Regions from separate parts of the Arthrobacter sp. MMS24-T111 genome, predicted to be linked through region 3. Evidence: riboswitches for the same ligand, from Rfam matches in the RefSeq annotation. Region 3 holds a riboswitch; each other region holds the start of a gene.

Region 1 (7,394 bases), 350 kb from region 3:
GGTCCTGACCGGGGGCTGGGAGCCGCTGTACGAGGAGATTGCCGGTTACCTGCGGGAGACCGGTGCCCTGCACCGCGTTGCCGCGGGCGGGCACCGGCCCCATGATTCGGTGGAAGGCGACCGGACCATCAGGCAGTTCATCGGCGAGGTCAGCCGCAGCGAGCCGGCCCGGGCCTCTTAGCTGCCGGCGGGCACCTGCAACTCCGGAAGGTAGACCTTGCCGCCGGCAGCCAGGAACTCCTGGCTCTTCGCCCGCATCCCCGACGCTGCCTCGGTGAGCGCCGCCTGCGCCTCAGCCGAGCCGTATTCATCCCGGATGTCCTGGCTGATCCGCATCGAGCAGAACTTGGGTCCGCACATGGAGCAGAAGTGCGCTGTCTTGGCGGGTTCGGCCGGCAACGTCTCGTCGTGGAACGATTCCGCCGTCACAGGGTCCAGCGAAAGTGCGAACTGGTCGCGCCAGCGGAATTCGAACCGTGCCTTGGACAAAGCATCGTCCCGCTCGCGCGCCCCCGGGTGGCCCTTGGCCAGGTCCGCTGCATGGGCCGCAATCTTGTACGTGATGACGCCGGTCTTCACGTCGTCTTTGTTGGGCAGGCCCAGGTGTTCCTTGGGCGTGACGTAGCAGAGCATGGCGGTGCCGTACCGTGCGATTTCAGTGGCCCCGATTGCCGAGGTGATGTGGTCGTAGCCGGGCGCGACATCGGTCACCAGCGGACCGAGCGTGTAGAACGGCGCACCCTTGCACAGCTCCTGCTGACGCTCCACGTTTTCCCGGACCAGGTGGAACGGCACGTGGCCGGGGCCTTCGACCATCACCTGGACGTCGTACTCCCAGGCGCGCTGCGTCAGCTCGGCCAGCGTATCCAGTTCAGCGAACTGCGCCGCGTCGTTGGCGTCCGCCGTGGAGCCGGGCCGCAACCCGTCCCCCAGGGAGAACGCGACGTCGTATTTCGCGAAGATTTCGCAAAGTTCGTCAAAATGCGTGTACAGGAAGTTCTCCTGGTGGTGGGCCAGGCACCAGCCGGCCATGATGGAACCACCGCGCGAGACGATGCCCGTCACCCGGTTGGCCGTGAGCGGGACATACCGCAGCAGGACACCGGCGTGGATGGTCATGTAGTCCACACCTTGCTCGCACTGCTCAATGACGGTGTCCCGGAAGATTTCCCAGGTCAGCGCGTTGGCCTCGCCGTTGACCTTTTCCAGTGCCTGGTAGATCGGAACCGTTCCGATCGGGACAGGGGAGTTGCGGATGATCCATTCCCTGGTGGTGTGGATGTCGTCCCCCGTGGACAGGTCCATCACCGTGTCGGCACCCCATTGGGTGGCCCACTGCAGCTTGTCCACCTCCTCGGCGATGGAGCTTGTCACGGCAGAATTACCGATGTTGGCGTTGATTTTCACCAGGAACGCCTTGCCGATGATCATCGGCTCGGATTCAGGGTGGTTGATGTTGTTCGGGATGATGGCCCGCCCGGCGGCCACCTCGCTCCTGACCAGTTCAACGTCGCAGTTCTCCCGCAGCGCCACGAAGCGCATTTCCTGCGTGATGGTGCCCTGCCGGGCGTAGTGCATCTGGGTCACGGTATGGCCGTCGACGGCGCGGCGGGGCACCGGCCGGGCGCCCTTCCACTCCGCCGAGGCCGCACCGCGGCGCACGGCCGAGCGGCCGTCGTCGAGCAGGTTGCGTTCCCTGCCGGTGTAGGCCTCGGTGTCCCCGCGCGCCACGATCCATTCGGCGCGGAAGGGCTCCAGCCCAAGGACGGGGTCGCTGCCCGGCCCGGCCGTCCGGTAAGTCCGGAAAGGTGCGTTCGGCTGCCCGTTGGGTGATGGCTCCAGCGCGATCTCGGTCACCGGGACCCGGATTCCGGCATCGGCGTCGTCGATGTAAGCCAGTGAATGCGACTTCAGCGACTGCGTTACCGGGACGTGGGATTCGGCACTGGACCCGGTGCCGGGACCGTTGGCCGCATCGGAACCGGACGGCACAAGGGCAGGGTTCAACTGGGTGTTTTGCGTACTCAAGGGAATACTCACTTCCTTCGCCGGCATTACCCGGACAGGTTCAACGGTCGCAGGCTGCGTCAGCCCGATCTCAGCCCCTGCAAGGGCACCCGTGTGGTCAGCAACGAAGCTACCACAGCCGTCCGGAAGCCCGTTGTAACAATCGAGGATGCTAGCCTGACCGGGCAACGAAAGGATGCCCGGATGGCAGGAATCATTCATTTCCGCGGACCCGTCCTGGCTGCGCCGGACCGGGTGCGCCACGGACTCTGGTCGGTGCACGGCAAGCTCACTTTCCACCGGCCCGCACCGGCACCTGATCAGGTACTTGACGGCTGGGTACTGCCGGGCTTCGTGGACGCACACTGCCACATCGGGCTGGGCCCGGCTGGTCCGGTCGAGGCCGCCGTAGCGCAGGAACAGGCGCTTGCGGACCTCAATTCCGGAACCCTCCTGGTCCGCGATGCGGGCTCGCCGGCCGATACCCGCTGGATGCAGGGCGGCAAGGACTTCCCGGTGCTGATCCGCGCAGGCCGGCACATAGCCCGGACCCGGCGCTACCTGCGCGGCTTCGCCCATGAGGTCGAACCCGAGGACCTGGTAGAGGCCGTGCGCAAGCAGGCCCGGGACGGGGACGGCTGGGTCAAACTGGTGGGGGACTGGATCGACCGCGGCGCCGGTGACCTGGCGCCGTCCTTTCCGGCCGCCGTCGTCCGCGACGCGGTCCAGGCTGCACACGACGAAGGTGCCCGGGTGACAGCCCACTGCTTCGCCGAAGACACCCTGGACCAGATGCTTGACGCCGGCATCGACTGCATCGAGCACGCCACCGGGCTGCTGCCACGGCACCTGCCCCGGTTCGCCGAGCGGGGCGTGCCGATTGTGCCCACCCTCATCAACATCGCCACGTTCCCGGACATCGCCGCCCAAGCGGAGCCGAAGTTTCCGCGGTACGCAGCCCACATGCGGTCCCTCTGGGAGCGGAGGCTGGAGCGCGTGGCCGAGGCCCACGCCGCGGGGGTGCGCATCTTCGCCGGAACAGACGCCGGCAGCGTCATCGGCCACGGACGCATCGCGGACGAAATACTAGCCCTGCATGGTGCGGGGCTGCCGATGACTGCAGCACTGGATGCAGCGTGCTGGGCAGCCCGCCGCTGGCTCGGAGCGGACGGCCTGGAAGAAGGGGCACGCGCCGATGTGATCGTGTGCCGGGAGGATCCACGGGCGGTCCCGGAGACCATCGCGGGGTTGGAACACGTCGTGCTCGGCGGCCGCATTATCCGGTGACCCAAAGTGGCGCCCGGGACTTGGAATAAATTGAAGCTTCAAGTAATTTTAAGAAGTGACAGGCCGCCATCGGGACGGCCGCCAATCCAAGGAGCCTCCAATGACCGCATCAGCCAACAGCCAGGACCTGCTTCCTGCCGACCTCGCCATGGGCACGGTGATGCTCAAGGTGGGGGACATGAAGGTCATGACCGACTACTACCAGCGCGCACTGGGCCTGGAGGTGGTGGCCGAGCAGGACGGCGGACTGTACCTGGGCCGCCTTGGCCGTCCCCTGGTGCATCTGGCCCCGGCCCCCGGGCTGAACCTGCCCGGAAGGGGGAGGCCGGACTCTTCCACACCGCGCTGCTGTTTGAAGACCAGGCTTCCCTTGCCGCCACCATCGCCACCGCCGCACAATACGAGCCGATGTCCTTCACCGGCAGCGCCGACCACCTGGTCAGCGAAGCCTTCTACTTCACCGATCCGGAAGGCAACGGCATCGAACTGTACTGGGACCGGCCACGCAGCAACTGGTCCTGGAACGGGACGGACGTGGTGATGGACAGCCTCGCGCTGCCCCCGCAGCGATACCTGGAGCAGCACCTCACCGAGGAATCGCTCGAAGGCCAGCGCGTGACGGCCGCAGGCGTGGGACACGTCCACCTCCAGGTGGGAGATGTCCAGACGGCGCGCGACTTCTACGTGGGCACGCTCGGTTTCGAAAAGACGGCGGGCTGGCACGGGCAGGCCTTGTTCGTTTCCGCCGGGCGGTACCACCACCACATGGCCATGAACGTCTGGAACAGCCGCGGGGCCGGCCCCCGCAAGGACACCCTTGGGCTGGGCGAAGTCCTCATCGAAGTTCCGTCAGGGGACGACGTCGGCGCCTTGGCTGACCGCCTCAAGGTCGCCGGAGTGACCGCGCACCACACCGGTGCCGAACTCCGGTTCGAGGATCCGTGGCGCAACCGGCTGCGGGTGGCCGTCCGCTGAGCTGCGCCGCCGGCGGAGACCGGCCAGTGCCGCGAACTGCCATCTGCGGCCCCGGCCCGGCGCGTGCGCCTGCCGGTCCCCAGCTACTAGGCTGATTCCGTACGGCCGGGACGCAGGCAGCGCCCGGCGCGCAGTTCCGCCAACGGAAGAAGGGCAAACAGCCATGGGCTTCACCGAGATCTTTGTTGCCACCCATGACGCCGCGCTCAAACGCGCCGGCCTCCTTGACGCAGGGAGCGCGCCCGCGGCAAACGTCGGTCCTGACAGCCATGCCGTGCGGATCGAGGGAGTCAGCGACTTCGAAATCGAACAGCTCGGCGACCTCGCCGGGACTGCTGTCCACGCCGGTGGTGCCGACTATGAGCTGACCATGGTGGACGTCGCCAGCGACTCCCTCCTCGCAGTCCCGCCTGCCATGGTCCGTGCGCTGGCCGACCTCCTGTCCTACGAGACCGAAGGCGAGGGCAATGTCCTCGAAGACGTCGCCGAGCAGTGGGCCGCCCAGGACGACATGCCCTTCGGCGCGGTCCAGGCCCGGACCTACGTGGAGCAGCTCGCCAGGCTCGCGGCCGGGCTGGACGACGCCGAGCGGACCGGACTGTACGTCTGGTCCGCCTGACCGGCGCCGCAGGGCGGATCCCGCGGCCGGCGCCGGCGCGAAGCGCGTCAACGCCGAGTCGAAATAAGTTCGCTGATCTGGCACAATAAACAGGTACTCGATCTGCGTGGCCCCTCTCTCCGCGTCCGGATCCTGTCCTTCGAACCCGCAAGTACGGCCCGCCCCACGGGTGCAGAACGCCGGGTTCACCCCTTTTCTGAAACAGGAGTGACCACAAAAGTGGCCGTAAAGATTCGCCTTAAGCGCTTCGGCAAGATGCGCGCCCCGTACTACCGCATCGTCGTCGCGGACTCACGCACCAAGCGTGACGGCCGCGCCATCGAGGAGATCGGCAAGTACCACCCCACCGAAGAGCCCTCGTTCATCGAGGTCAACTCCGAGCGTGCCCAGTACTGGCTGTCCGTCGGCGCTCAGCCGTCCGAGCAGGTTGCCGCCATCCTGAAGATCACCGGTGACTGGCAGAAGTTCAAGGGCCTCCCGGGCCAGGAAGGCACCCTCAAGACCAAGGTCGCGAAGGACGCTTTCGTAGCTCCCGAGAAGGGCTCGGTCATCATCCCGGAAGCCATCACCAAGAAGGCCTCCAAGTCTGACGCTGCCGAGGCCCCGGCCGACGCCGAAGCTGAGACCACCGAGGCTGAGTAGATTGCTGGCAGAAGCGCTGGAGCACCTGGTCCGTGGAATCGTTGATTCCCCGGACGACGTCAAGGTCAGTTCGAAGAACAACCGCCGCGGGGACACCCTCGAGGTGCGGGTTCACCAGGATGACCTCGGACGGGTGATTGGCCGCCAGGGCCGCACCGCACGCGCACTGCGCACCGTGGTGGCAGCACTGGCCGGCGGCGAACCGGTCAGGGTCGACGTCGTCGATACCGACCGCCGCCGCTGAGCGCTCGGCAACTTTCAGTTTTGGTCCGGCCCCTCCACCACCTGGTGGAGGGGCCGGACTGCTTTGATCAACACAGTGCTTTCACCCCACACCAACCACAACCCGGAACAGAGGAACAGATGCAGCTTCAGGTGGCGCGGATCGGCAAGCCGCACGGCATTCGCGGGGAAGTCACGGTCCAGGTGCTGACCGATGCCCCCGAGGACAGGTTTGTCCCCGGCACGGAGTTCGTCGTTGAACCTGCCGCGTCCGGCCCCTTGACGGTGGACAGTGCGCGCTGGAACAAGGACATCCTGCTGCTGGGCTTCGCGGAAGTGAAGGACCGCAACCAGGCCGAAACCCTACGCGGCGCGAAGCTGTTCATCGAAACGGAAGAACTCGACGAGGATGACGACGAAGGCTGGTACGAGCACGAACTCGTCGGCCTCCAGGCGCGGGTCGGCTCACAGGTGGTGGGAAAGGTGACTGCCCTGGCCACCATGCCCGTCCAGGACCTGCTGACCGTGACCACCCCGGCTGGCGAAGAGATCCTGGTTCCCTTCGTGGAGCAGATTGTGCCCGAGGTCAACCTTGAGGAGGGCTTCGTCCTGCTCACCCCGCCGGACGGACTCTTCGAACTGAACGCCGGCGACGCCGCATCCCCGGAACCCGAAGGCCGGGAATAGATGCGAATCGACGTCGTCAGCATCTTCCCCGAATACCTTGCCCCGCTGGAGCTCTCGCTGATCGGCAAGGCCCGCCAGGACGGGATCCTGGACCTGCATGTCCACGACCTCCGCAGCTTCACCACCGACAAGCACCGTTCCGTGGACGACACTCCCTACGGCGGAGGTGCGGGGATGGTCATGAAGCCCGAACCGTGGGCGCAGGCCCTCGCAGCGGTGGCCGCCGGCCGTCCCGATCCGCAGCGCAAACCTGTCCTCATCGTTCCCTCTCCCGCCGGCGAGAGGTTCACGCAGGCCCTGGCCTATGAACTGGCCGAGGAAGAGCGCCTTGCTTTCGCCTGCGGCCGCTATGAAGGTATCGACGAGCGCGTCATCGAGTGGGCGCAGGAGCACTTCACCGTCCGCCCCGTAAGCCTTGGCGACTACGTGCTCAACGGCGGGGAAGTCGCAGTCCTGGCCATGGTGGAGGCCATCGGCAGGCTGCTGCCGGGTGTGGTGGGCAACCCTGAGTCCTTGGTGGAGGAGTCCCACTCCGACGGCCTGCTGGAATATCCGGTCTACACCAAGCCGTCCGTGTGGCGGGACCGCGAGGTCCCCGCGGTCCTGCTCAGCGGAAACCACGGCAAAATCGCGCAGTGGCGCCGGCACGAGCAATACCGCAGGACGGCCGAACGCCGGCCGGACCTCCTGGAGGCGTTCGACGCCGGCAATCTTCCGCGTGCCGACCGCACGGAACTGCACAACCTGGGATACGACGTCGTTGCCGGAAGGTTGGCCCGCCGCCCGGATACCGCGCCTGCGGAGCAGGAATAGCTCCCGCGCCGGCCCCGAATTGGCGTAACCCCTCCGCTGTGGCAAAATTGGTCTTTGTGTCTGCTGGGTCCGCACCTGCCACAGGGGGTAGCGCGGCCAACAGCCGGACAACCGGCCCCGTCAACCATTGAAGCGGCCGGAC
Region 2 (7,394 bases), 440 kb from region 3:
AAGCCAGCCGAACGGCCGGTTCCGGGTCATCCGGGGGAGGTTTTCGGCAGCAGCGGTGCGCGGCTCGACGGCTCGATCGCTTTCGTGGGCGCTGACGGGGGAGATGCTGGGCATGGGTGTGGCGTCCTTTTCATCCGGTGCTCCTGTGCCTGATTGTAACGCCGGTGGCTGGGCCCGCCACCCAGAAAGGCAAGGGCGGCGCGGGCCTCCGCGGCGATCCTGCCCGGGTATGAGAGAATGAACGTGGCTGGAAGCCGATCCACATTCGGACTCCGGTCCGGTGGTTTGTTCCCAAGACCGCCAATGATGAGCAGGGCAGGCTTCGGAATTCTCCGGCACTCCCGCGACTCCATTGAGCGGCACCTGGTTGTGGCACGCAGAACAACGGGTTTTCAGAACATCCACCGGCTCCTGTGGGCTGCCGCACCCCAATGCCGGTGCGAACCCGGGAGCATCCATTTGACTTCTGTCAACGCCTGCGGGTTTTGACAATATGTGCCCCAATGGGTGCCGGATGTGGCGGTACGTCAGGGGCAGGAGTGTAGCCACATATGGATAATGATCGAGAACTGGCCGTTAATGACGAAGCAGTGGCAACAGAGGCCGCTGCTGCACCGAAGAGGGCTCCGCGGACCCGGCGCAAGGCGGCGCCCAAGGCTGCCGAAGCCGTAGCGGACGAGGCCGTAGCGGACGAGGCCACCGCACCAGACCCTGCGGCCGACACGCCGGTGGAAGAACCCGCCGCGGAGAAAGAGGCGCCCGCCCGCCGCACCCGCGCCCGGAAGAAAGCCGACGCCGCCGAACCCCTTCCCGCGTTCGCCGATGACACTGCGCCGACCACCGGCGCAGCCGTTGCCGCAGTTGAAGTATCCGCACCGGCCCCGGCCGATGAGGGCCCGGCTGCCGGCCCGGACATCGCGGCGGACGCCGAAACGAAGCCTGTACGCCGCCGTCGGGTAGCCACCCGCAAGGTCGCTTCCCCGGCTCCGGCCCCGGAAACTGTAGCGGCGGAAGCTGCTGACGCCGCTCCGGTGCAGGACGCCGTGGAAGAAACCGCAACGGAGGAAACCCCCGAGGCGTCTGTTGCTGCCCCGGAAGCCGCCGCCGGCCCCGCCCTCGAAGAGGTCCCGCACGCCCCGGTGCAGGCACAGGAGCCCGCTGCCGCACCTGCAACTCCCGAGGCCGGAAGCGACGCCGCGTCAACGGCGGCAGCAAGCCCCTTTGGTTCGCTGTTCCTGGAACCAGGTTCCCCCACGTCAGTCCTCTTCCAGGCGCCGGACCTGAGCACCGTGGTCCGCCCCACAACGCCCGCGGCGGAAGAGACCGACGAGGAAGAATCCGACGAGGCAGACGATTCCGCCAGCCGCCGCCGGCGCCGCAGCCGTGGCCGCCGCGGACGGAGCCGCATCGGCGACCGGACAGATGAAGACGTCGAAGGCGGCACCGGTGACGCCGATGCCGACGACGAAGCCGACGAGGACGCCAACGGGCCGGTGGAAGACGGCGTGACCTCCCGCCGTCGCCGTCGCCGCCGCCGCGGTGACCAGGACCTGGAGCTGACCGGTGGGGAAGGCGACGATCCGCCCAACACGGTGACGAGGGTCCGTGCGCCGCGCGCCGTCAGCGAAGCGCCGGTCAACAACCGGGTCACCAGCGTCAAGGGCTCCACCCGCCTTGAAGCCAAGAAGCAGCGCCGCCGCGAATCCCGCGACACCGGCCGCCGCCGCACCGTGATCACCGAAGCTGAGTTCCTGGCCCGCCGCGAATCCGTGGACCGCCAGATGATCGTCCGGCAGCGCGACGACAGAATCCAGATCGGCGTCCTTGAAGACGGCGTCCTGGCCGAGCACTTCGTGTCCAAGACCCAGCAGGACTCGCTGATCGGCAACGTCTACCTGGGCAAGGTCCAGAACGTGCTGCCGTCCATGGAAGCTGCGTTCGTTGACATCGGGCGCGGCCGCAACGCCGTGCTGTACGCCGGCGAGGTCAACTGGGAAGCCGTCAACCTCGAAGGCAAGCAGCGCCGGATCGAAAACGCTCTGAAGTCCGGCGACACCGTCCTGGTCCAGGTGACCAAGGACCCAGTGGGCCACAAGGGTGCCCGCCTCACCAGCCAGATCTCCTTGCCCGGACGCTACCTGGTGTACGTGCCCGGCGGCTCCATGACGGGCATCTCGCGCAAGCTGCCCGACGTCGAACGCAACCGCCTCAAGCGCATCCTCAAGGACCGCCTCCCCGAACACGCCGGTGTCATTGTCCGCACCGCGGCCGAGGGGGCATCCGAAGAGGAGCTCACGCACGACATCAACCGCCTCCGCGCGCAGTGGGAGGGCATCGAGAGCCAGTCCAGCTCCACCAAGGTCCTTGCCCCCGAACTGCTGTACGGCGAACCTGACCTGACCATCAAGGTGGTCCGCGACGTCTTCAACGAGGACTTTTCCAAGCTGATCGTCTCCGGCGAGGAAGCCTGGGACACCATCGAGGCCTACGTCACCTACGTGGCCCCGGACCTGGTGGGACGCCTCGAGAAGTGGACCAAGGACCAGGACATCTTCTCCGCCTGGCGGATCGATGAGCAGATCCACAAGGCGCTCGAGCGCAAGGTGTTCCTGCCCTCCGGCGGCTCGCTGGTGATCGACCGCACCGAAGCCATGACCGTGGTGGACGTCAACACCGGAAAGTTCACCGGCAGCGGCGGCAACCTCGAGGAAACCGTCACCAAGAACAACCTCGAAGCTGCCGAGGAAGTGGTACGCCAGCTGAGGCTGCGCGATATCGGCGGTATCATCGTGATCGACTTCATCGACATGGTGCTCGAATCCAACCGCGACCTGGTCCTGCGCCGCCTCGTCGAGTGCCTGGGCCGCGACCGGACCAAGCACCAGGTTGCCGAGGTCACCTCCCTGGGCCTGGTCCAAATGACCCGCAAGCGCATGGGCACGGGCCTGCTGGAAGTCTTCGGCGAGCAGTGCGAGGCGTGTGCCGGACGCGGCGTCGTGACCCACGACGATCCCGTGGAGCACCGCAGGGCCAACATTGTGGCGGCCGAACACCACGTCCAGCGCGCCGACAACCGTCCCGAAGCCCGCGGGGAGGCCCACCGTCCCCACGGGCAGCGGACCGATGCCGCCCAGCCCGGTGCACGCCCCGAGCGGAAGCGCCGCCGTGGACGCGGCGGCCAGCAGGCCGAGGCAGTACCGGCGCCGGCAGTGCACGTGCACACTGTGCAGCCGGATCCCAGTGACGCCGAGCGGCACGCCAAGGCTGAAGCCACCCGGCTTGCCCTGGCCAACATCGCCGCGGCGGCCCACGCGGCGCACCTCCACGACGACGAGCTGGCAGCTGCCCGGCACGCGCCGGCAGGGCAGGCTCCGGACCCGCAAGCACCGGTCCAGCCTGCACCGGCAGCTGACGGGGAAAAGCACGACGCCGATACACACGGGCGTCCCGCGGCGGTCCTGACGTTCGGCGGCGAGAAAGTCCCGCTTCCGTTCGTGGAGCACGCGGAGGAGCAGCAGCCCAAGCCCGCCCTGACGCTGGACCGGCTCGCGGAAGCATTCGCGCACCTCGGCCAGCCGGTTTCCGCCGTCGAGGACGCTCCGGAAAATCCTGCAGCGGCTGAACCGGCAACGGAACAGGCCGCACAGGAGCCCCGGCCGCAGGGCGGCGAAGCCCCCGCGCGGGCCGCGGAAGCACCGGCTGAAAAGGACTACTCCGACCACACGCTGGAGCAGACAAGGCAGCGCAGGCCGCGCCGCCACCGGGCCGCCAGCCGAGCCCAGGGCGCCGCGAACGAAACCGCCGTCCAGCACCATGAGAACGTCCAAGCCGCCACTACCGGGCACTCGCACGCAGCCAAGGCCCCCGAGCCCGCGAACCAGAAGGTTCCTGATACCGGGAAGCGTTCTGAGGAACCCATCATCCTCGGCGTGGGCGTCCCGGCTTCGGAAGCTCTAAATTCCGGCAAGCCACGGCGTCGAGAGGTGAAGTCCCCGTCTCGTGGACCATTCCCCCCGAAAGTACAGGGGGAACAGTCCACGGGGCGGGGACTTCCTGCATCTGGCCGCTGTCACCTTTAGCCCGGCATCGCGCCAACGGCTAGGCTGGGAAACCGACACGGGGTGCCGCGCAGAAGGCCGGCTGAGATCCACACCCGTTGAACCTGTCCGGCTAGTACCGGCGAAGGGATGTCTGTTGTCTTCGACCCTCTCCATGCCCCTGCCAATTGCCTCCACTGACGCCACCGGCACCCCTGCCGGCCGCGACATCCCACGGGTCCTCTCCATCGCGGGCTCGGATCCATCCGGTGGAGCAGGAATCCAGGCGGACCTGAAAAGCATTGCAGCGCACGGCGGATATGGCATGGCCGCCATTACGGCACTCACCGCGCAGAATACCCGCGGCGTTGTGGCCGTCCACGTCCCGCCTGCTGCGTTCCTGGCCCAGCAGCTCGATGCCGTCAGCGACGACATCACCATCGACGCCGTCAAGATCGGCATGCTCGGCGACGAAGCGGTGATCCGCACAGTCCAGCAGTGGCTCGAAAAGGTGCGTCCCGCCGTCGTGGTCCTGGACCCCGTGATGGTGGCCACCAGCGGCGACCGGCTGCTGAAGGAATCTGCCGAAGCCGCCCTCCGCGACCTGCTGCCCGTTGCCCACCTCATCACCCCCAACCTGCCCGAACTGGCCATGCTCGTGGGCGAAGAGCCCGCGGGGGACTGGGAAGCCGCGCTGGACCAGGGCAGGCGCCTGGCGGATGCCACCGGCGCCACGGTCCTGGTCAAGGGAGGACACCTGTCAGGCGAAGGCTGCCCGGACGCGCTGGTCAACACCGCCGGTGTGCTGGCCCGGGACGTCGTGGAAGTGCCCGGCACCCGTGTCAACACCCGCAACAGCCACGGCACGGGTTGTTCGCTGTCCTCTGCCATGGCAACGGTCCAGGCCCGGCTGGGCGACTGGGAAGCGTCGCTGCGGACGGTCAAGCCCTGGCTGGCCGGAGCGCTTGAGGAGTCCGGCCGGCTGGAGGTCGGCCAAGGAAACGGGCCCGTGCACCACTTCCACCACGTGCGGCCCCACCTGCCGGAAGGCGGCTTCGCGGCCAGGCTCTGGGCCGAAGCCCGGCAGGACCTGGCGGATATCTACGCCCTGGACTTCATCCACGGCCTTGTCTCCGGCGAACTGGCCGAGAAGGACTTTGCCTACTATCTTGCCCAGGACGCCCAGTACCTGAACGGGTACTCCCGGGTCCTGGCCCGGGCCAGTGCCCTGGCCCCGTCCGAGGCGGAGCAGCTGTTCTGGGCAGGCTCGGCCCGGCAGTGCCTGGAGGTCGAATCGGAACTGCACCGCTCATGGCTCAGCACCCGGCCTGGGCAGACGGGCCTGGGGCCCGTCACCAAGTCCTACGTTGACCACCTCACAGCCGTCTCGGCGTCGGTGAGCTATGCGGTCCTTGCCGCCGCCGTCCTGCCCTGTTTCTGGCTCTACGCCGAGGTTGGCAGGACACTGCACGCCCAGTTCCTCGCGGCGGGCGAACCGGAAGGGCACGCCTACGCTGCGTGGCTCCGCACCTATGCCGACGAGGGCTTCGCCGAGGCCACCCGGCAGGCCATCGCCATTGTGGACGCGGCCGGACGGAAAGCCTCCGACCATGAACAGGCCGCCATGGTGACGGCGTTCAAGCAGTCCTGCCGGCTTGAAGTGGAATTCTTCGACGCGCCGCGCATTCACTCCTGACGTCCAACGGCGGCGCCCCGGCTACAATGGATACGCACGGTTGCGGCGCTGCATGCCAGGCTGTGGTTACTATCACAGCCGGCCCTCCGGAACCAGCCTCATTTGCGGCTGGAGACGGATTTAGCGTATTCTGGATCTTCGGTGCTTACGCCAACACTTGGGTTATGACCCCACGGCGTTGAGGCACAGCGAGAAACCAGGCTTTTATTGAGTCGGTTCCGCACGCAAATTTTGTTATAAACGTCGAGAGAAGTGAGTTCCCAAGTGGTGTACGCGATTGTCCGCGCAGGCGGCCGCCAAGAGAAGGTTTCCGTTGGAGACTTCGTTACCCTGAACCGCGTCGCCGGTGGAGCCGGCAGCACCATTGAGCTGCCCGCACTGCTCCTGGTTGACGGTGACAAGGTCACCTCCGCAGCCAAGGACCTGGCCAAGGTAACTGTTACGGCTGAAATCCTCCAGGACCTGCGTGGTCCTAAGATTGTCATCCAGAAGTTCAAGAACAAGACCGGCTACAAGAAGCGCCAGGGTCACCGCCAGGAACTGACCAAGGTCAAGATCACCGGCATCAAGTAACCGCCGGTTACTGTTCAGGCATTTCAACAGATTCCCCAGAATTTAGAGGCAGGCATTTCAGATGGCACATAAAAAGGGCGCGAAGCTCCACTCGCAACGGTCGCGATTCCAACGCACAGTACCTCGGCGTCAAGCGCTTCGGCGGCCAGGTTGTTTCCGCAGGCGAGATCATCGTCCGCCAGCGCGGCACCCACTTCCACCCGGGCGCCGGCGTCGGCCGTGGCGGTGACGACACCCTGTTCGCACTGACCCCGGGCGCCGTTGAATTCGGCACCCGCCGCGGACGTCGCGTGGTCAACATCGTTGCTGCTGCAGCCGCAGAGTAACAACAAGTCTTGAAGCGGTGGAGCGGGCCTGAGGGCCCGCTCCACTGTTCTTTAACCGCATTACAATCGTTGTGGCGTCCCCGGGCGCCGCGTAAACAGCATTCTGAGGAGATCCACGTGGCCAGCTTTGTAGACCGGGTAGTACTGCACGTATCCGGCGGAACCGGCGGCCATGGATGCGTTTCCGTCCACCGGGAGAAGTTCAAGCCCCTTGGCGGGCCCGACGGCGGCAACGGCGGCAACGGCGGCGACGTGATCCTCCGGGTGGACCACCAGACCACCACCCTCCTCGACTACCACCACGCGCCGCACCGGCACGCCAGCAACGGCGGGCCCGGTATGGGCGACTGGCGCGGCGGCAAGAACGGCGAAACCCTGGTGCTTCCCGTTCCGGACGGTACCGTGGTCAAGTCCAAAGACGGCACCGTCCTGGCCGACCTCGTGGGTGAAGGCACCGAATACGTGGCCGCCGCCGGCGGTATTGGCGGACTCGGCAACGCCGCCCTGTCCTCCCAGAAACGCCGCGCTCCCGGGTTTGCCCTGCTGGGAATCGAAGGCGACTCCCGCGATGTGGTCCTGGAACTGAAGTCCATTGCAGACATCGCCCTGGTGGGCTTCCCGTCCGCGGGCAAGTCCAGCCTGATCGCCGCGATGTCCGCCGCCCGGCCCAAGATCGCCGATTATCCCTTCACCACCCTGATCCCGAACCTGGGTGTCGTCCAGGCAGGCGATGTCCGCTTCACGATTGCCGATGTCCCCGGC
Region 3 (7,394 bases):
ACGTCGTCGTCGATGATGCCCAGCGTGCCCACCCCTGCCGCGGCAAGGTATAGCAGCGCTGGTGAACCGAGGCCTCCGGCTCCGATGACCAGCACTTTGGCGTTCTTGAGCCGCCGCTGCCCCAGTGCGCCGATCTCGGGAATGATCAGGTGCCGGGAGTAGCGTTCCACCTCGGCGGACGTCAGGGCGGCCGCCGGTTCCACCAGCGGATCCAGCGAAGGGGTTGAAACATTTGCGGTGAACGTCGAAGCCATACTTCAATGTATGCCCCGGGATACCGCCGGGTCATATTACCCCGCAGTAAAGTGAATGTAACTGCAATGGAAAGAAGGCCAACTGTGGTCCCTGAAGCACGGGCTGACCGCCCGCCCGCGGCCGAACCGCAAACTCCCTCCCGCCCCGCAGGCCAGCGGTCCGCCAGGCTGCCCCGGGACGAGCGCCGTGCGCAGTTGCTTGCAGCCGCCCAGGAAGTCTTCGTTGCGAACGGCTACCACGGGGCCGCGATGGACGAAATTGCAGAGACTGCCCACGTGAGCAAGCCCGTCCTGTACCAGCACTTCCCGTCCAAGCGTGAGCTTTACCTGGCCTTGCTGGAAAGCCATCTGACGTCGCTGACAGAGCTGATGCTGGGGGCGTTGAACTCCACCACGGACAACGACGAGCGCGTGCAGGCCGTCATGCGCGCCTACTTCCACTTCATCGCCAACGACGACCAGGCGCACCGTCTGGTGTTCGAATCGGACCTGATTAACGATCCGGATGTCAGCTCCAGGCTGGAGACCTTCAATCGGACCTTCGCCGACGCCATCGCCCGGGTCATTGCCGAGGACACCAAGCTCCCCCACCTGGAGGCGGAGCTTCCTGGGCCGCGGCCTTGCCGGGATGGCGCAGGTCAGCGCCCGGTATTGGCTGGAAACGGACGGCAACCTGGACCTCAACGTGGCCAGCGACCTCATCTACCGTTTAGCTTGGCGCGGAATCTCTCGCTTCCCCAAAGAGTCCTAGACTACAAATAAGACATCATCGACGAACCAGGCTGGGAGGCCCCCTTGGAAATTAAGATCGGCGTTCAAAACGTTGGCCGCGAGATCGTGCTCGAATCAGACCAGGATGCTGAGACGGTGGCCAAGACTGTTGGTGAAGCCATCAACGACGGCACCCAGTTGCGCCTGAAGGATGACAAGGGACGCCTGATCATTGTTCCCGGCAGCGCGCTGGCCTATGTGGAAATCGGCGCTGAAGAGGTCCGCCGCGTAGGTTTCGGCCAGTTCTAGGCTGACCGCACGTTCCAAGGAGATCCATGCTGTCGCTGACCATCGTGGTGCTGGCCACGCTCGCCGCCGGGTTTATCGTCTGGGCCAATGACAAACGCCATTCCAGGTACGGCGCGGGCGTGCCCGCCGGGATCGCCGTGGGCGTCGCGGCGATGGCGTGGATCATCCTCATGACGGCAGGTTTCGGCTATCTTCCGGGTTTGACGTGGCTCCCCTGGGTCCTGCCCATCGTCCTGGGCATCGCTGCGGCCGTTGCCGCCGTCGTCTACCTGGGCCGCACCCGGACACGCCATGACACGGAACGGCTGAACGCGGTCCTGCGGAGCTGAACCGACCCTGAGTAAGGCTGTGGCCACCACCCGTCCGGGTGGTGGCCACAGCCTTATTAACTGCTAGAGGAACTCGGCCCGGCCCTCCATCGCCGATGAGGCCAGGGCGTGTTCCCGGCGCGGGATGCGTCCGGCGGCCCTCGCCAACCTGCCGGAAATCACGGCGTGCTTGAAAGCTTCGCCCATCAGCGCCGGATTCTGCGCCCGCGTCACGGCCGTCGCCAGCAGGACGGCGTCGCAGCCCAGCTCCATGGCCAGGGCGGCGTCGGAGGCCGTACCGATGCCCGCGTCCAGGACCACGGGGACCGAGGCCCGGGAGACGATGAGTTCGATGTTGTGCGGGTTCAGGATGCCCAGACCGGTGCCGATCGGTGCGCCGAGCGGCATGACGGCGGTGGCACCAAGATTTTCCAGCCGCAGCGCCAGCACGGGGTCGTCGTTGGTGTAGGCAAAGACCTTGAAGCCGCGGTTGACCAGTTGCTCGGTGGCCTCAACGAGTTCCACGGCGTCCGGCAGCAGGGTCTGTTCGTCGGCGATGACTTCCAGCTTCACCCAGTCGGTTTCGAGGGCTTCCCGGGCCAGTTCCGCGGTAAGGACAGCGTCCCGGGCGGTGAAGCAGCCGGCGGTGTTGGGCAGGACTTTGATCCCGTGGTCCACCAGCAGCTGGAACAGCGAGCCGGTTTCCGCTGGTGAGTAGCGCCGCATGGCCACCGTGGTCAGTGCCGTGCCGGAGGCCAGGAGCGCGGCGCCCAGTCCGTCCAAGCTGGGCGCACCGCCGGTGCCCATGATGAGCCGGGATCCCAGGGCGACGCCGTCGATCACCAGGGTGTCCCCTGCGGCTTGGCTTGCGGTGTTGATGGTGCCGGTTTCGGTCATGGTGTCAGCCTCCTTGTACTGCGGTAACGAGTTCGATGTCGTCGCCGTCGGCGAGCGCGGTACCGAACCACTGGCTGCGCGGCACCACCTGGGCGTTGTGGGCGACGGCGACGCCCAATTTCCTGCCGTCCGTCGCCTGGCCGTTGGGGGCCAGCGGCCGCCCGGTGACCTGGCTGACGAGCGTGGTGATGGAAGCGCCGTCGGCCACCGAGTGCGGGTTTCCGTTGAGGGTGATATTCACGCTGTCTCCTTCATGTGGGGGCTGGGGACGGCCACGGCCGACCCGGAAAAGCGGTCCGGGCTGAACGGCGCCCAGCGGGGATCGACGGCCCCGTCCAGCAGTGTTGTGCAGATGGCGGCGGCGGAGGGCGTGAGCAGCACCCCGTGCCGGAAGAAACCGGTCGCGATGATCAGCCCCGGCACGTGCCCGTCCGCTCGGCCCCCGGATCCCAAGGACGCCGCAACCCGGCCCAGCAAGGGTGCATTGTCGGGGGTCCCGGGGCGCGCCCGGGCGGTGCATTCCAGCAGTTCAAGTTCGGCGACAGCGGGAACCAGTGCCTGGGCGTCACGGAGCAGTTGGTACACGCTGCCGGCGCTCACGGCGTCGGAAAGCGCGTCCTCCCGCTGGGAGGCGCCGATGACCACCGTGCCATCCTCCCGGGGGACGATGTACACCGGGATCCCGTGGACCACCCCGCGCACCGTGGCCGTCACCAGCGGGCGCAGGTGCTGCGGCACGGAAAGCCGGAGGATGTCCCCGTGCACCGGCCGCAGCGGCAGGTCAAGGCCGTGGGGCAAGCCGTCAAGGGACGCCGCGTGCAGGCCGTTGGCCACGACCGTTTCCCTCGCCAGGACCATGCTGCCGCTCCCAAGGCGGACGCCGGCCACCGTCCCGTCCTTCCACAGCAGTCCGGCCGCCCGCTCCGGGACGGCAAAACCTTCCGTGGCACCGGCAACCGCCAACGTCGGGGTTTCCCGTGCCGCTGCGGCGAGCGCCAGGCGCACTGACGCTATCAGCTTCCTCGGGTCCACCTGGTGGTCGGCCGGGGTGTCCAGCGCGCATGAGATCCCCGGGCTCAGCAAGGGTTCGCGGCTGCGGGCTTCACGCACGGTCAACGGTGCCACCTCCAGGCCGCTGGCCTGCTGCACTGCGCGCAGGTCCATCAGCGCCCGCCGGTCGGCAGCGTCCACACCGACCGCGAGGGTGGGTGTCGTCAAGTAACCGGTCCCGGTTCCGGCTGCGGCGGCGACGCCGGCAGCGAAGCCGGGCCAGCGGGAGGATGCGTCGAGCATGAGCTCCAGGAGGTCCTCTTCCTGGTAGTGCAGCTCGCTGACGGGGGCCAGCATGCCGGCAGCGGCCCAGCTGGCGCCGGCGCCGGGCGCGTCATCGATGAGCGCGACGGAACGGCCGGAGCGCTGGATCTCCCAGGCGATTCCGTGTCCCACCACCCCCGCGCCGATGACGGCGACGTCGGCCCGGATGGCGTCATCGCCAGGCCCGGGCCGGCAGTTCCTGGTGCTGGTCATGGTGCGGTTCCTTCCCTACGCCGGTATTAGCCGGATCAGGTCAAGCGGTCGGCTCCAAAGCCCTCTCAGCCCGGCGCTTTGTGACAGCTGCCGCGGGCTCCCGCAGTACCAGCCCAGTTTAGAGGAACTAGGCTGGCAGGCATGAATATGTCCCCCTCCTCCTTTCCTGCCCTCGGGGCGGCCAGACTGTACCTCTGCACGGATGCGCGCCGGGACCGCGGCGACTTTGCCCGGTTCGTGGATGCCGCGTTCGCCGGGGGCGTGGACATCATCCAGTTGCGCGACAAGAGCATCGAGGCCGCCGAGGAACTGGACCTGCTGGCGGTCTTGAAGGAGGCGGCGGTGCGTCACGGGCGGCTGTGGGCCGTCAACGACCGGGCCGACATCGCGGTGCTGTCCGGCGCACCGGTGTTCCACATCGGCCAAAAGGACCTCCCGTTGGCTGCGGCCCGGACGCTGGTCAACGGTAATGCGGCCATCGGGCTGTCCAGCCACAGCCCGGACCAGGTGGATGCCGCCCTCTCCGCCGCTGCCGGGCCTTCCCACCTGGACTACTTCTGCGTGGGACCTGTCTGGGCCACGCCCACCAAACCCGGCCGGACCGCCGTCGGGCTTGCCCTGGTGAAGTACGCCGCCAAGGCCGCCGCGGAGGTACCCAGCCCGGTGCCGTGGTTTGCCATCGGGGGCATCGACCACGGGAATGTGCACCAGGTGGCGGAGGCAGGTGCACGAAGGATCGTGGTGGTCCGTGCCATCACCGAGGCGGCGGATCCCGCGGCCGCTGCAGCCTCCCTGCTCGACGCGCTGGACGCTGCCGGCCCCGGGCCTGCGTAAAACCCAGGACTTGGAGTTACGCTGACTTTTGTGTCACATCATCGGTTGGCTCCCAATGTCCGCGACCATCGGAACGCACTGGAAGAGGCACTGGGTGCGTTGCGGGCAGAACTCGAACTGCCGGGGCCTTATCCGGCAGCGGCAGTGGAGGACGCCCGCGCCGCCGTGGCGGCCCTGAAGCTGCCGTCCTATGACCTGACCGCCGTCGCGTTCGTGACCATCGACCCCGCCTCGTCCACCGACCTGGACCAAGCCGTGTTCATCGAGCCGGACGGGAGCGGCTACCGGGTGCTCTACGCGATCGCCGACGTTCCTGCCTTTGTTGCACCGGGTGGTCCGTTGGATGCTGAGACCCGGCGCCGCGGACAGACGTTCTACGCCCCCGACGGCCGGATCCCGCTTCACCCGGAGGTCATCAGCGAAGGGGCCGGGAGCCTGCTGCCGGGCCAGGAGTGTTCGGCTTTCGTCTGGGAGTTCACGCTCGACGCCGACGCAGCGGTGATGTCCGTCGGCGTCAGGCGGGCGCGGATCCGCAGCCGCGACAAGCTCAGCTACAAAGGTGCACAGGCCGCCCTCGACGCCGGCACCGCTCCCCCGTGCTGGAACTGCTCCGGGAAGTGGGGCTGAAACGGGTGGCGCTGGAGCGGGCGCGCGGGGGCGCCAGCCTCAACATGCCGGAGCAGGAGATCGTTCAGTTGCCCGACGGCGGCTACCGGATCGACGCCGCCCCGCAGCTTCCCGTGGAGGACTGGAACGCGCAGATTTCGCTGATGACGGGGATGGCGGCCGCCCAGCTCATGCTGGAAGGCAAGGTGGGCATCCTGCGCACCATGCCTGCCCCGGATGAGCGGTCGCTGAGGCATTTCCGGCTGCAGACCGAGGTGCTGGGCAGGCCGTGGGACGGCGAAGTCAGCTACGGCGAGTACCTGCGGTCGCTGGACCCCACCGATCCCCGCCAGCTGGCCATCATGCATTCGGCCGGGATGCTGTTCCGGGGCGCGTCCTATACAGCGTTTGACGGGACAGTCCCGGACGACGGCATCCAGTCCGCCATCGGCGCCGCCTACGCCCACACCACCGCCCCGCTGCGCCGGCTGGTGGACCGCTTCGTGCTGGTGATCTGCGAGGCCCTCAGCAACGGCGGTGACGTTCCGGGCTGGGTACGGGAGGCGCTGCCGCTGCTGCCGGGAATCATGGCCGGTTCCGACCAGCTGGCGTCGCGGATGGAGCGGATGGCGCTGGACACGGTGGAGGCGGCATTGCTGCTGAACCACATCGGCCAGGAATTCGACGCGATCGTGATTTCCGGGTCCAAACCCCAGAACGGGAACGGCAACGGATCGGCCAAGAACGGGAACTGCAACGCGTCCGCGAAAAACGGCAACGGGAACGGCAGCTCCGGGATCATCCAGATCGCCGAACCGGCGGTCACGGCACGCTGCGCCGGCGAGCTGACCTCCGGTACCAAGGTGCGCGTCCGGCTGCTGTCCTCCGACATCACCACCCGGCAGGTCCACTTCGAGCTGGTTCCATAGGGCCCGGCGGACGCGGCAGGAACGGGCAACACGGGGATTTCGCCCCTGTACGGCTAGACTGGGAAGGTAGAACTGGATGCCCGGTCGTTGATTTCCTTGATTTGAAACCAACAAGCCCGCCCCTACGCGATCTTGAGATTTGCCCGTTGGTCACCAGTGCCAGCATTAGATAGCCCGCGATCGGCTTCCACTGGATTAGCTTGCGCGCCCGAGCGTGCTCCGGAACGGCCAGGACTGGCCGGCCCGTTGAGCAGGCAGCGCCATTGCCCAAATGAATAAGGAAACTCCCCGTGAGTGAATTGCATACCCACCAGCTCCTGACCGATGCGTCCGGCACCGAGACCATCGAGCCGGAAGAGACCATCATTTCGGACGAGACGCCGCACGAGATCGCGGAGAAGTCTTTTGCCGACTACAACGTCCGCGCGGACATCGTCGAATCCCTGGCCGACGCCGGGATCACGCACCCCTTCCCCATCCAGGCCATGACCCTGCCGGTGGCACTGGCAGGCCACGACATCATTGGCCAGGCCAAGACCGGCACCGGCAAGACCCTGGGCTTCGGCATCCCGGCTCTGCAGCGGGTCATCGGACAGGACGACCCCGGCTACGCCAATTTGGCCGTCCCGGGCGCCCCGCAGGCCCTGGTCATCGTCCCCACCCGCGAGTTGGCGGTGCAGGTGGCCAACGACCTCCAGACGGCCTCCCGCAAGCGCAACGCCAGGATCACCACCATCTACGGTGGCCGTGCCTACGAGCCCCAGGTTGAAGCACTCCAGCAGGGCGTCGAAGTAGTAGTTGGCACCCCGGGGCGCCTGATCGACCTGTACAAGCAGAAGCACCTGAGCCTGAAGAACGTCAAGCTCGTGGTCCTCGACGAAGCCGACGAAATGCTGGACCTTGGCTTCCTGCCGGACGTTGAGACCCTCATCGCCGGAACCCCGGCTGTCCGCCAGACGCTCCTGTTCTCGGCAACCATGCCCGGCCCCGTCATCGCGATGGCGCGCCGCTACATGACC

Evidence for each region. A riboswitch is a leader RNA that binds a small molecule or an ion and turns the genes downstream of it on or off. The one in region 3 is predicted to bind thiamine pyrophosphate.
Region 1: it holds a riboswitch for thiamine pyrophosphate, as region 3 does, so the genes downstream of both, thiC (phosphomethylpyrimidine synthase ThiC) here and thiO (glycine oxidase ThiO) in region 3, are expected to answer to the same signal.
Region 2: it holds a riboswitch for thiamine pyrophosphate, as region 3 does, so the genes downstream of both, thiD (bifunctional hydroxymethylpyrimidine kinase/phosphomethylpyrimidine kinase) here and thiO (glycine oxidase ThiO) in region 3, are expected to answer to the same signal.

What each region holds. Positions count from the first base shown of each region.
Region 1 covers NZ_JBTZRO010000001.1:2,843,827-2,851,220, forward strand. The annotation lists gene ACX5I6_RS13300 (alpha/beta fold hydrolase) at 1-181, shown strand, start outside; gene thiC (phosphomethylpyrimidine synthase ThiC) at 178-2,028, opposite strand; TPP riboswitch at 2,024-2,131, opposite strand; gene ACX5I6_RS13310 (amidohydrolase family protein) at 2,212-3,294, shown strand; partial or broken gene ACX5I6_RS13315 (VOC family protein) at 3,395-4,269, shown strand; gene ACX5I6_RS13320 (hypothetical protein) at 4,433-4,888, shown strand; gene rpsP (30S ribosomal protein S16) at 5,108-5,530, shown strand; gene ACX5I6_RS13330 (RNA-binding protein) at 5,532-5,774, shown strand; gene rimM (ribosome maturation factor RimM) at 5,894-6,439, shown strand; gene trmD (tRNA (guanosine(37)-N1)-methyltransferase TrmD) at 6,440-7,252, shown strand.
Region 2 covers NZ_JBTZRO010000001.1:2,933,890-2,941,283, forward strand. The annotation lists gene ACX5I6_RS13760 (vitamin K epoxide reductase family protein) at 1-114, opposite strand, end outside; gene ACX5I6_RS13765 (Rne/Rng family ribonuclease) at 552-4,079, shown strand; TPP riboswitch at 4,108-4,205, shown strand; gene thiD (bifunctional hydroxymethylpyrimidine kinase/phosphomethylpyrimidine kinase) at 4,213-5,733, shown strand; gene rplU (50S ribosomal protein L21) at 5,998-6,306, shown strand; partial or broken gene rpmA (50S ribosomal protein L27) at 6,368-6,632, shown strand; gene obgE (GTPase ObgE) at 6,750-7,394, shown strand, end outside.
Region 3 covers NZ_JBTZRO010000001.1:2,492,354-2,499,747, reverse strand. The annotation lists gene moeB (molybdopterin-synthase adenylyltransferase MoeB) at 1-254, opposite strand, end outside; partial or broken gene ACX5I6_RS11805 (TetR/AcrR family transcriptional regulator) at 339-1,005, shown strand; gene ACX5I6_RS11800 (DUF3107 domain-containing protein) at 1,050-1,274, shown strand; gene ACX5I6_RS11795 (hypothetical protein) at 1,301-1,603, shown strand; gene ACX5I6_RS11790 (thiazole synthase) at 1,667-2,479, opposite strand; gene thiS (sulfur carrier protein ThiS) at 2,484-2,720, opposite strand; gene thiO (glycine oxidase ThiO) at 2,717-4,006, opposite strand; TPP riboswitch at 4,001-4,120, opposite strand; gene thiE (thiamine phosphate synthase) at 4,148-4,840, shown strand; partial or broken gene ACX5I6_RS11770 (RNB domain-containing ribonuclease) at 4,871-6,375, shown strand; gene ACX5I6_RS11765 (DEAD/DEAH box helicase) at 6,666-7,394, shown strand, end outside.